One region of the Kitasatospora sp. NPDC127111 genome, then DNA from elsewhere that is predicted to be linked to it. Evidence: riboswitches for the same ligand, from Rfam matches in the RefSeq annotation. Region 1 holds a riboswitch; each other region holds the start of a gene.
What was found. A riboswitch is a leader RNA that binds a small molecule or an ion and turns the genes downstream of it on or off. The one in region 1 is predicted to bind cyclic di-AMP.
Positions count from the first base shown of each region.

Region 2: another riboswitch for cyclic di-AMP. It lies ahead of ACFVHB_RS38985 (transglycosylase family protein); the one in region 1 lies ahead of ACFVHB_RS23925 (hypothetical protein).
Region 3: another riboswitch for cyclic di-AMP. It lies ahead of ACFVHB_RS17640 (peptidoglycan DD-metalloendopeptidase family protein); the one in region 1 lies ahead of ACFVHB_RS23925 (hypothetical protein).

Region 1 covers NZ_JBHXTG010000042.1:4,244-7,509, reverse strand. The annotation lists gene ACFVHB_RS23930 (hypothetical protein) at 1-269, shown strand, start outside; gene ACFVHB_RS23925 (hypothetical protein) at 371-1,606, opposite strand; cyclic di-AMP (ydaO/yuaA leader) riboswitch at 1,609-1,733, opposite strand; gene ACFVHB_RS23920 (MoaF N-terminal domain-containing protein) at 2,197-2,526, shown strand; gene ACFVHB_RS23915 (alpha/beta hydrolase) at 2,767-3,266, opposite strand, start outside.
Region 2 covers NZ_JBHXTG010000130.1:2,295-5,560, forward strand. The annotation lists gene ACFVHB_RS38980 (cytochrome P450) at 1-1,291, shown strand, start outside; cyclic di-AMP (ydaO/yuaA leader) riboswitch at 1,518-1,687, shown strand; gene ACFVHB_RS38985 (transglycosylase family protein) at 1,689-2,612, shown strand; gene eno (phosphopyruvate hydratase) at 3,007-3,266, shown strand, end outside.
Region 3 covers NZ_JBHXTG010000025.1:57,704-60,969, reverse strand. The annotation lists gene ACFVHB_RS17645 (MFS transporter) at 1-1,460, opposite strand, end outside; cyclic di-AMP (ydaO/yuaA leader) riboswitch at 1,771-1,930, shown strand; gene ACFVHB_RS17640 (peptidoglycan DD-metalloendopeptidase family protein) at 1,934-2,968, shown strand.

The DNA.
Region 1 (3,266 bases):
TGCCCGAGGGCGTGACCCCCGAGGGGCCGTTCTTCCCGGACAACTGCTACGCCTTCCAGAACGGCCACCGGGTGCGCTGCACCTTCCCGGCGGGGCTGAACGCGCTCCAGAGCGCGACCGCGCTCATCCCGGTCCGGCTCGCCACCACCGTCCCGGCCCCCGGCACGCTGACCGGGGGCTGGGTGGCGGTGCGCAGCGACGACGACCGGAACGAGGCGAACAACAAGCGGCCGTTCGAGATCCCGGTCGTCGAGACCGCCGAGCGGTAGGCACCGACCCGCCGGTGGGCGCCTACCCGCCGGTAGGCACCGACCCGGCGGTCGGCGCCCACCGGCGGTCAGCGGGGGCGGCGGTCAGCGGTGGACGCGGATCAGCGGTAGACGCGGACGTAGTCCGCGGCGAAGGTGATCGGCGCCGTGCCCTGCGGCGCGGGGTGGTACTGCCCCGCGCTCAGGGACAGGTTGAGGATCAGGTACGCCGACCAGTTGGTGCCGACGCCCGTGCCGTCCGAGAAGACCTTCACGCCGTTGATGTACCACTCGACCGAGGTGGCACCGTAGTGGGTGCCGACCGTGACCCACTTGTCGTGGGCGATCGCGTTGGCGTCGGTGACGTACTTGTGGTTCGGGTTGATGTGGTTGGTCAGCTCCAGCAGGTTCGCGTTGTCCGTGTGGTACTCGAAGGTGTCGATCTCGCCGTGGGTGCCGCTGGTGCTGTTCCACGTCCACAGCGCCGGCCAGGCACCGGTGCCGGCCGGGAGCTTGACCCGGGTCTCGACGTAGTCGCCGGTCTTCACCTCGAAGCCCTCGGTGGAGTACTCGGTGGTGAGCAGGCCGGTGTCCCAGGACTGCTTGCCGTTCTCCAGCGTGTGGGTGCCCGGCTTGGCGGTGAAGGTGGCGACGCCGCCGGAGACGTTGACGTTGTTCTTGTTCAGCCAGTCGAGCTTGTTGTCGTTCGGGTTGTGGTCGCCGTAGTGGTACGAGCTGCTCTTGTCGGCCGTCCAGCGCGAGCCCAGGGCGAGGCTGTTGAACTCGTCCGACCAGGTGAGCTTCTTGCCGGCGACGGGCGCGGCGGTGGTGGGCGTGCTGGTCGCGGTGGGGGTGGACGTCGGGGCGGGGGCCGGCGTCGGCGCCGGGGTCGCGGAGGCGGCCGAGACCACCAGCTGCCGCGAGGGCAGGTTGTGCCAGGCGCCGCCGAGGTCCTGCCAGAAGCCGAACTGGGTGTAGGTGCCGGCCGGCAGCGTGCGCGAGCCGGTGGTGATCGACAGGCCGCTGGGGCAGATCTGCGCGTTGGCGACGTTGCCGGGGAAGTCGAGGTTGTGGCCGGCCGCGTCGCGCACGCCGACGCCGACCGCCTTGGCGGTGAAGCAGGCCGAGGAGTGGACCGTCAGCGCGGCCCTGGTGGCCTGGCCCGCGACCATGGTGGCGGGGGTGAGCTTGTCCTGGGTGACGGTCGGCGTGGCCGCCTGGGCGGTGGTCGCCGCCTGGACGCCGAACAGTCCGGCGCCGCCGATGGCGAGCGCGCCGGTGACGGCGAAGGCCGCGTTGCGGCCGCGGTGGGAGGGGCGGGCGTGGCGCGCTGCGGTGCGCCGGGCAGGCTTCTGCATGGCAGTGTCCTCTGCGACGCCTGCGAGGTGAGCTGTCGGGTTCGGGCTGAGGTTGCCCGGCCGCCTGTGGAGCGGCTTCACCCCTAGCCGTGGCCCGGGCGCGGGAGCGCACGGGCCTGGCACTGACCTGGGTCCCCCGCTCCCGTCCATCGTGGTGCTCGGCTGCCCGCCGGCGGGTGGACGGGACTCGGCGTCCCGACGGCGGAGGTCCGCGAAGCGGACGCCCGAGCAGGCTAGGCAGGCCGTCCGGGACGCGACAACTCGACGGCGGTTGTTGTCGCGCAGGTCACACCCGAAGCGGCGGAGTTGATCAACGGCGGTACGAAGTTGATCAGTTGAGTCAGCCCGGACGGGCGGCGGGTCGCCGGCCGGGGGCCCGGCGCCCGGCAGGGGCCCGGACCGCCGCCGGGGCGCCCGGGTGCCGGGGCCGCACGCGGGCGGCGGTCGGCGGGTGGCGGGCGGCGGGTTCGGGCGGGCCCGTGCCGTGGCGGGGTGTCGACAAGTCCACCCCGGAGGTCATCCGGTCGGATAGGTTGGAGGTCCCCACGCGGTTCCGTACCGCACCACGAGAGACGAGGACCCGTCCCGCCATGACCGCGCCCCTGCCCGGCTTCGCCGGCCGCACCTACCTCTTCCAGGTCGACAACGGCGCGGCCTTCCGCAACGCCTACTCGGCCGACGGCAAGCGGCTGCGCTGGGAGGGCCTCGGCGAGTCGGCCGGCCAGTGGGAGGACGTCGCCCTGCACGTCGCCGAGGTCGGCCCGGACCTGTACTTCGTCAGCTGGACCGAGCAGAGCGGCATCACCGTCAGCCACGTGATGGACCTCGGCAAGCTGACGGTGCGCGCGTTCTGGACGTACGAGGGCGAGGGCGGCCGGGTCGGCGAGCTGCACACCGGAACGCTGGAGCCGGTGGCCTGAGGCACCGAGCGGCAGGACGCCGGGCCGCTCACCTTCCCGGGTGAGCGGCCCGGCGTCTCGCGTTCGGGAGTCGGCCGGTAGCGGTCCCGTCGGCCCGCCGGTAGCGGTCCCGTCGGCCGGCCGGAGTCGGCCCGCAGGAGTCGGTCCGACCCGGCCCGAAACGGTCTGACCCGGCCCGATCGGGATCGGTGCGGCCCCGAGCGGTCCGGACCGCTCGGCGAGGGCGGGTCCGGACCGGGGTCAGACCGGCTGGCCCGGGACGGTGAGGTGCTGGGAGAGCCACTCCAGCGAGGACGGGAGCAGCTTGCTCCACGTCTCGAAGTTGTGGCCGCCGGTCTGCAGCATGCTGTACGAGACCTTCATCGGCGGGTTCACGGCGGCGACGAAGGCCTCGGTGTCGCGCCGGTAGTCGCCGTCGCCCTCCTTGGTACCGGCGAGCAGCACGGACACCTTGGGCTGCGGCAGGTTCTTCAGCCGCCACATCAGGTCGGCCTCGTTGCGGCGCTGTTCACTGCCCTTGAAGAGGTCCGGCACGGTCGGGTCGTCGGCGGCGTTGTAGTAGCCGGAGAGCGAGACGGCGGTCGGGAAGACGTCCGGGTGCCGCATGGCGAGCTTGAGCGCGCAGTAGCCGCCGGTCGAGTTGCCCATGAAGGCCCAGGCCTGCGGCGCGGAGGAGACCCGGAAGCTCGCCTGGATCGCGGACGGGACGTCCTTGGTGAAGTACGCGTCCGACTGGGCGC
Region 2 (3,266 bases), on a different contig from region 1:
CGATTCTGCCCGCCCGCCGCTCTTCACCTGGGAGTTCGCCGCCGACCCGTACCCGGCGTACGCCTGGCTGCGCGAGCACGAGCCGGTGCACCGCACCACCCTGCCGAGCGGGGTCGAGGCCTGGCTGGTCACCCGGTACGCGGACGCCCGGCAGGCGCTCGCCGACAGCCGGCTCTCCAAGAACCCGGTGCACCACAGCGGGCAGGCGCACCGCACCGGCCGGGTCGGCATCCCGGGCGAGCGCCAGGCCGACCTGATGACGCACCTGCTGAACATCGACCCGCCGGACCACACCCGGCTGCGCCGGCTGGTGTCGAAGGCGTTCACGCCGCGCCGGGTGGCCGAGTTCGAGCCGCGGGTGCAGCAGCTCACGGACCGGTTGATCGACGGCTTCGCGGCCCGGGGCAGCGCCGACCTGATCCACGAGTTCGCCTTCCCGCTCCCCATCTACGCGATCTGCGACATGCTGGGCGTGCCGGCCGAGGACCAGGACGACTTCCGCGACTGGGCCGGGATGATGCTGCGGCACACGAAGCCGGGGCACGGCAGCGGCCAACGCGGCGGCGTGGGCCGGGCGGTGAAGCGGATGCGGGCGTACCTCGCCGAGCTGATCCACCGCAAGCGGGCGGACCTCGGCGACGACCTGATCTCCGGCCTGATCCGGGCCAGCGACCACGGTGAGCACCTGACCGAGAACGAGGCCGCGGCGATGGCCTTCATCCTGCTGTTCGCGGGGTTCGAGACGACCGTGAACCTGATCGGCAACGGCACGTACGCGCTGCTGCGCAACCCGGGCCAGCGGGCGCTGCTGCAGGAGTCGGTCGCCCGTGGCGAGAGCGGCCTGCTGGAAACCGGGATCGAGGAACTCCTGCGCTACGACGGGCCGGTGGAGCTGGCCACCTGGCGCTTCGCGACCAGCCCGCTGACCATCGGCGGGGTGGAGATCCCGGTCGGCGACCCGGTGCTGGTGGTGCTCGCCGCGGCGAACCGGGACCCCGCGCGGTTCGCCGACGAGAACGGCCTAGACCTGACCCGGACGGACAACCCGCACCTGGGTTTCGGGCACGGCATCCACTACTGCATCGGCGCCCCGCTGGCCCGGCTCGAAGGGCGGGCGGCACTGGCCACCCTGCTCACCCGGCTGCCGGATCTGCGGCTTGCCGAAAGCCCGGACAATCTGCGCTGGCGCGGCGGTCTGATCATGCGTGGACTTCGTGAGCTTCCGGTCGAATTCAGCCCGGAGAAGAAGGCCGTGGAGCCGTCCGCCGGCGCCGCCGACACCTCCGGCTGAGGCTCCGACACGCTGACGAGACGTCGCCGGTGCGTCGTTTTCCGGGGGTTGAACCACCATCAAAGCGGACATACCGCCTCCGTTGGTGGGCGATCGACCACACGCCGTAATTTCTGTGTGATATCGGCGATATGAGCTTGTGATTGGTAAGAGGATCTGTCTACTCTCCGTTGAGTTCGCAGCTGCGGACCTCGTGCGCGGGACGCCGAATCCTGCCCGCCGCGTCACGGGAAACCGACCAGAACCCTGGGCAGGGGCGGGGGAACCAGGTTTGTTGCCGTTCCCCACGGCTCGGGGTGAAGCCGCCCGAGCGGAAGCGATTCCGCGCACGGCGGCCGGGCCACCTCCCGGTCCGAACCCGACAGCTCACCTCGCAGGCGTGCGGAGAGGGACCTTCATGCTGTTCGTTGGAACTGGCCGTCACCGTCGTCGTACCCAGGCCGAGAAGGCCATCGCCGTCGCCGGTGTGGCCGGCGTCGGACTCGCGATGCCGATCCTCACCGCCACCGGCGCCTCGGCCGCCCCGGTCTCCACCTGGGACGCGGTCGCCCAGTGCGAGAGCGGCGGCAACTGGAGCATCAACACGGGCAACGGCTTCTACGGCGGTCTGCAGTTCACCTCCGGCACCTGGAAGGCGTACGGCGGCACGTCGTACGCGCCCCAGGCCAACCAGGCCAGCAAGGCGCAGCAGATCTCGGTCGCCGAGAAGGTCCTCGCCTCGCAGGGGCCGGGCGCCTGGCCGGTCTGCTCCCAGAAGGCCGGTCTGAGCAAGGGCGGCGCCCCGGCCGCGGTCGACACCTCGGCGGACGCCAAGCCCGCCGCGCAGCAGCCGGTCCAGAAGCCCGCCCAGCCGAAGCCGGTCCAGAAGCCCGCCCAGCCGGCCGGGCCGCAGGCGCAGAAGCCCGCCGCCCAGCAGTACGCGCAGCCGCAGGCCCAGCAGCAGACCCAGGCCCCGGCGTTCTCCGGCCACGACGGCTGGGACGCCGACGCGAAGGTGTACTGGTACCAGAACGACGGTGGTTGGTACTGGACCAGCCACCAGGACATCTACCAGCAGTACGCCGGCCACGCCGCGGGCCAGGCCGCGGGCCGGACCACGGGTCAGGAGGCTCCGGCGGCCGCGCAGAGCGCCCCGGCCGCGCCCGTCACCCAGCAGCGCTCCGGCCACGACTACACCGTCCGGTCCGGGGACACGCTGGCCGGCATCGCCGCCGCCCACGACGTCTCCGGCGGCTGGCAGACGCTGTACGACGGCAACCGCGGCACGGTCGGCGCCGACCCGAACCTGATCCTGCCCGGCCAGGTGCTCAACCTCGGCTGATCCGCCGCCGGCCCGGCGGGACCGGGCCGGCGCACACCACAGCCGGCCACCGCCGCCGACCAGCGCAGCCGGCCACCGCAGCCGGCCACCGCCGGAGCGTGCCGCCGCCGGCCACCGACGCCGGCCACCGCCGGAGCGTGCCGACGCCGACCGCCGGGAGCCCGCCGACACCGCGAACGGGGGCCGGATTCGGCCCCTTCGTCCCCGTCTGGTCGCCTTCCGCCGGGCAACCAGGTGAACTACCGGTGGGTAGAGCGGCCACACGCTGAGACGGGGCCGAGGTCAGCGTGGCCCCGGGAGCCCGTGCGGTTAGGCTCTGGTCGTAACGACTCCGCAATCGTCCGGCCGACAGCACCCACCGTCAGCCGAACCTGCTTCCGCTAGGAGATGCCTCGTGCCGTCCATCGATGTCGTCGTAGCCCGTGAGATCCTCGACTCGCGTGGCAACCCCACGGTCGAGGTCGAGGTCGGCCTCGACGACGGCAGCACCGGCCGTGCCGCCGTCCCCTCGGGTGCCTCCACCGGCGCCTTCGAGGCGCTGGAGCTGCGCGACGGTGACAAGAACCGCTACTTCGGCAAGGGCGTGGAGAAGGCCGTCCTGGCCGTCATCGAGCAGATCGGCCCGGAGCTGGTCGGCTACGACGCCACCGAGCA
Region 3 (3,266 bases), on a different contig from region 1:
GGGGCGTTGGTGCCGCAGGCGTAGCGGCAGTCCGGCTCGGCGACCGGGTGGTCCTCGGCCGTCAGGACGTTGCCGCGGACGGTGGCGAACGCGGTCAGCCCGCCGGTGACGAGCAGCCCGGCGCAGATCAGCATCGCGGTCCGGAAGGCGGAGTCCACCGCGGCGGGCACCCGGTAGTCGTCACCGCTGAGGCCGGCCAGCGCGGGCAGCGCGGCGACCGCCAGCAGGCCGGCCGCGCGGGCGGCGGCGTTGTTCACCCCGCTGGCGATGCCCGCGTGCCGCACCTCCACCGCCGCCAGCACCGTCGCGGTGAGCGGCGCCACCAGCAGCACCATCCCGCAGCCCATCACGGTGACGGCCGGCAGCACGTCCGTCCAGTACGAGGCGTCGGGGCCGATCCGCAGCATCAGCAGCACGCCGGCCGCGCAGAGCAGCGGGCCCACGGTGAGCGGCAGCCGCGGGCCGATCCGCTTGCCCAGCCGGCCGGCCCGGGCGGACAGCGCCAGCATCAGCACGGTGATCGGCACCAGGGCCAGCCCGGAGACCAGCGGGGAGAAGCCGGAGACGATCTGCAGCTGCACGACCAGCAGGAAGAAGACGCCACTGAAGGCCGCGTAGACGCAGAGGGTGACGAGGTTCACCGCGGTGAACAGCCGGGAGGAGAAGAGGCCCAGCGGCAGCATCGGCTCCGGGGTGCGGCGCTCGACCGCGACGAAGGCCGCGCCGAGCAGCAGCCCGGCCGCACCGGTCACCCAGACCCGGGCGGACAGTCCGTCACCGGCGGCGGTGAGGGCGTAGGTGATCGAACCGAGCGCCAGCGCGGCCAGGACCGCGCCGCGCACGTCGAACCGGCCGGTCGCGCTCTCGTCGCGGCTCTCCGGGACGTGGCGGGAGGCCACCACGACCACCAGTGCGGCCAGCGGGACGTTCAGCAGGAAGATCCACCGCCAGCCCGGGCCGTCCACCAGCCAGCCGCCGAGGAAGGGGCCGACCGCGGCCGCCACCCCGCCGAGGCCGGACCAGAGGCCGACCGCCGCCGAGCGGTCGTCCGGGTGGAACACCGCCTGGAGCATCGCCAGCGATCCGGGGGTCAGCAGCGCCCCGCCGACGCCCTGCACCGCGCGGGCGGCGACCAGCACCTCGATGGTGGGCGCGGCGGCGCAGGCCGCCGAGGCGGCGGCGAACCAGACCACGCCGAGCAGAAAGATCTTTCGCCGGCCGTAGCGGTCGCCGAGCGCGCCGCCGAGCAGGATCAGCCCGGCCAGGGTGAGCAGATAGGCGTTCAGCGTCCATTGCAGGGCGGCGAGCTCGGCGCCGAGGTCCTCGCCGATCCGGGGCAGGGCGACGTTGACCACGGTGCCGTCGAGCAACGCCATGCTGGATCCGAGCACCGTCGCCAGTAGTACCCAGCGGCCCTGCGCGGTGCCCAGGCGCAGGGTGCCGGCCTCGGGGGTGGCCACGGCCCGATCGTCCGCCCCCGGGCGCCACGTGACAAGGCTCACCGGGGGCGTGTCGGCGGATGGCTTTCCGTGGGCGAACGCATGCGGAGGGAAACCGAAATAGGCGGAGTGTCGCGGATCAGTGGCGCGCGGTTAATCGATTGTGCACGTACTGTGCAGCCGATCATCCGGAGCGTCACGGCCTTCCGGGGCTTTGTTGCGGGTTCAAGAGATCGACATTGCTTCACCCGGACGGATGGGTTTTAGTTCAGCGACCGCCCGGCGTCAGCCCGGGTGGCCACCGGGTGGAACGCCTAGTCCTGCCGCTGCCCGGTGGTACGAACTGAACTCTGTACGGCAGGAGCGGGGGACCCAAAGGTAAGTCGCCGGACCGGAATTCGCGGTCCGGCTTGGGGTGAAGCCGCGCATGCGGCCGGGCAACTCCAGCCCGAACCCGACAGCTCACCTCGCAGGCGTCGGAGAGGAAATCTTCCATGCCCGCTCACGCTCGCCGTCGCGTTTCCCTGCCCCGCGCCGCCCGCATCGGCATCGCCACCGCCGTCACCGGCGCCGCGTTCGCCCTCCCGCTGGTGACCACCATCACCGCCCAGGCCCACACCGCCCCGGCCGCGAAGCCCGCGCAGACCAGCACCTGGACCGGCGCCACCAGCGTCGACGCCGCTCCGGCCGCCGCCGCTCCGGCCGCTCCGGCCGCTGAGGCCGCCAAGCCGGCCGCCGCCCCGGTCGAGGAGAGCTACAAGGTCGTCAGCGGGGACTCCCTGTCGAAGATCGCCGCCGCGAAGAACGTCGAGGGTGGCTGGCACGCGCTGTACGACCACAACCGCTCGGTCGTCGGCGCCAACCCGAACCTGATCTTCCCGGGCCAGAAGCTGGCGCTGGGCACCAAGGCCGCCGCCGCTCCGGCCGCCGAGGCCGCCAAGCCGGCCGCCCCGGCCGCCAAGCCGCAGGCCTCGAACGACTCCGCGAAGCCGGCCGCCCCGGCGCCGAAGCCGGTCCAGGCCGCCAAGCCCGCGCAGGCCCCGGCCGCCAAGCCGGCCGCTCCGGCCGCGAAGCCGGCCGCTCCGGCCGCCACCCCGGCCCCGGCCGCCGTCGCCTCCACCTCCGGCTACGTCGCCCCGCTGGCCAACCCGAAGATGGGCACCGCCTACGGCGTCGCCGGTTCGATGTGGGCCTCCGGCCACCACACCGGCGTCGACTTCGTCGCCTCCACCGGCACCCCGCTGCGCGCCGTCGCGGCCGGCACCGTGGTGAAGGCCGGCAACGGCGGCGCCTACGGCAACGAGGTCGAGATCAAGCTCGCCGACGGCAAGTACGCCCAGTACGCGCACCTGTCCTCGATCGGCGTCACGGTCGGCCAGACCGTCACCGTCGGCCAGCAGATCGGCCTCTCCGGTGCGACCGGCAACGTGACCGGCCCGCACCTGCACTTCGAGATCCGCACCGGCTCGGAGTACGGCTCGGACATCGACCCGATCGCCTACCTCCGGGCGCACGGCGTCTCCCTCTGACGCCGGGTCCAGACTCCCGCCGGGTGCGGGGCGAACGACCTCCCGGGATGGTCATGTCGGGTGACCGCTCGACCGGGTGATCGACGCACCTTCGGCGGAACACGGGCGCGGGACACGCCCAGGCAGGCCGGCCCGGCTCGCGAAGCACTTCGCGGGCCGGGCCGGCCGCTGTCGTTCCCGGAGGCCGGCCGCTGTCGTTCCTGGAGGCCGGCCGCCGTCGTTCCGCGGAGCCGGCCGCCGTCGCTTCCGTGCCCCCCGGCGGGGTGGCGGAGCCCGGACCCCCGGCCGGTCCGGGGCG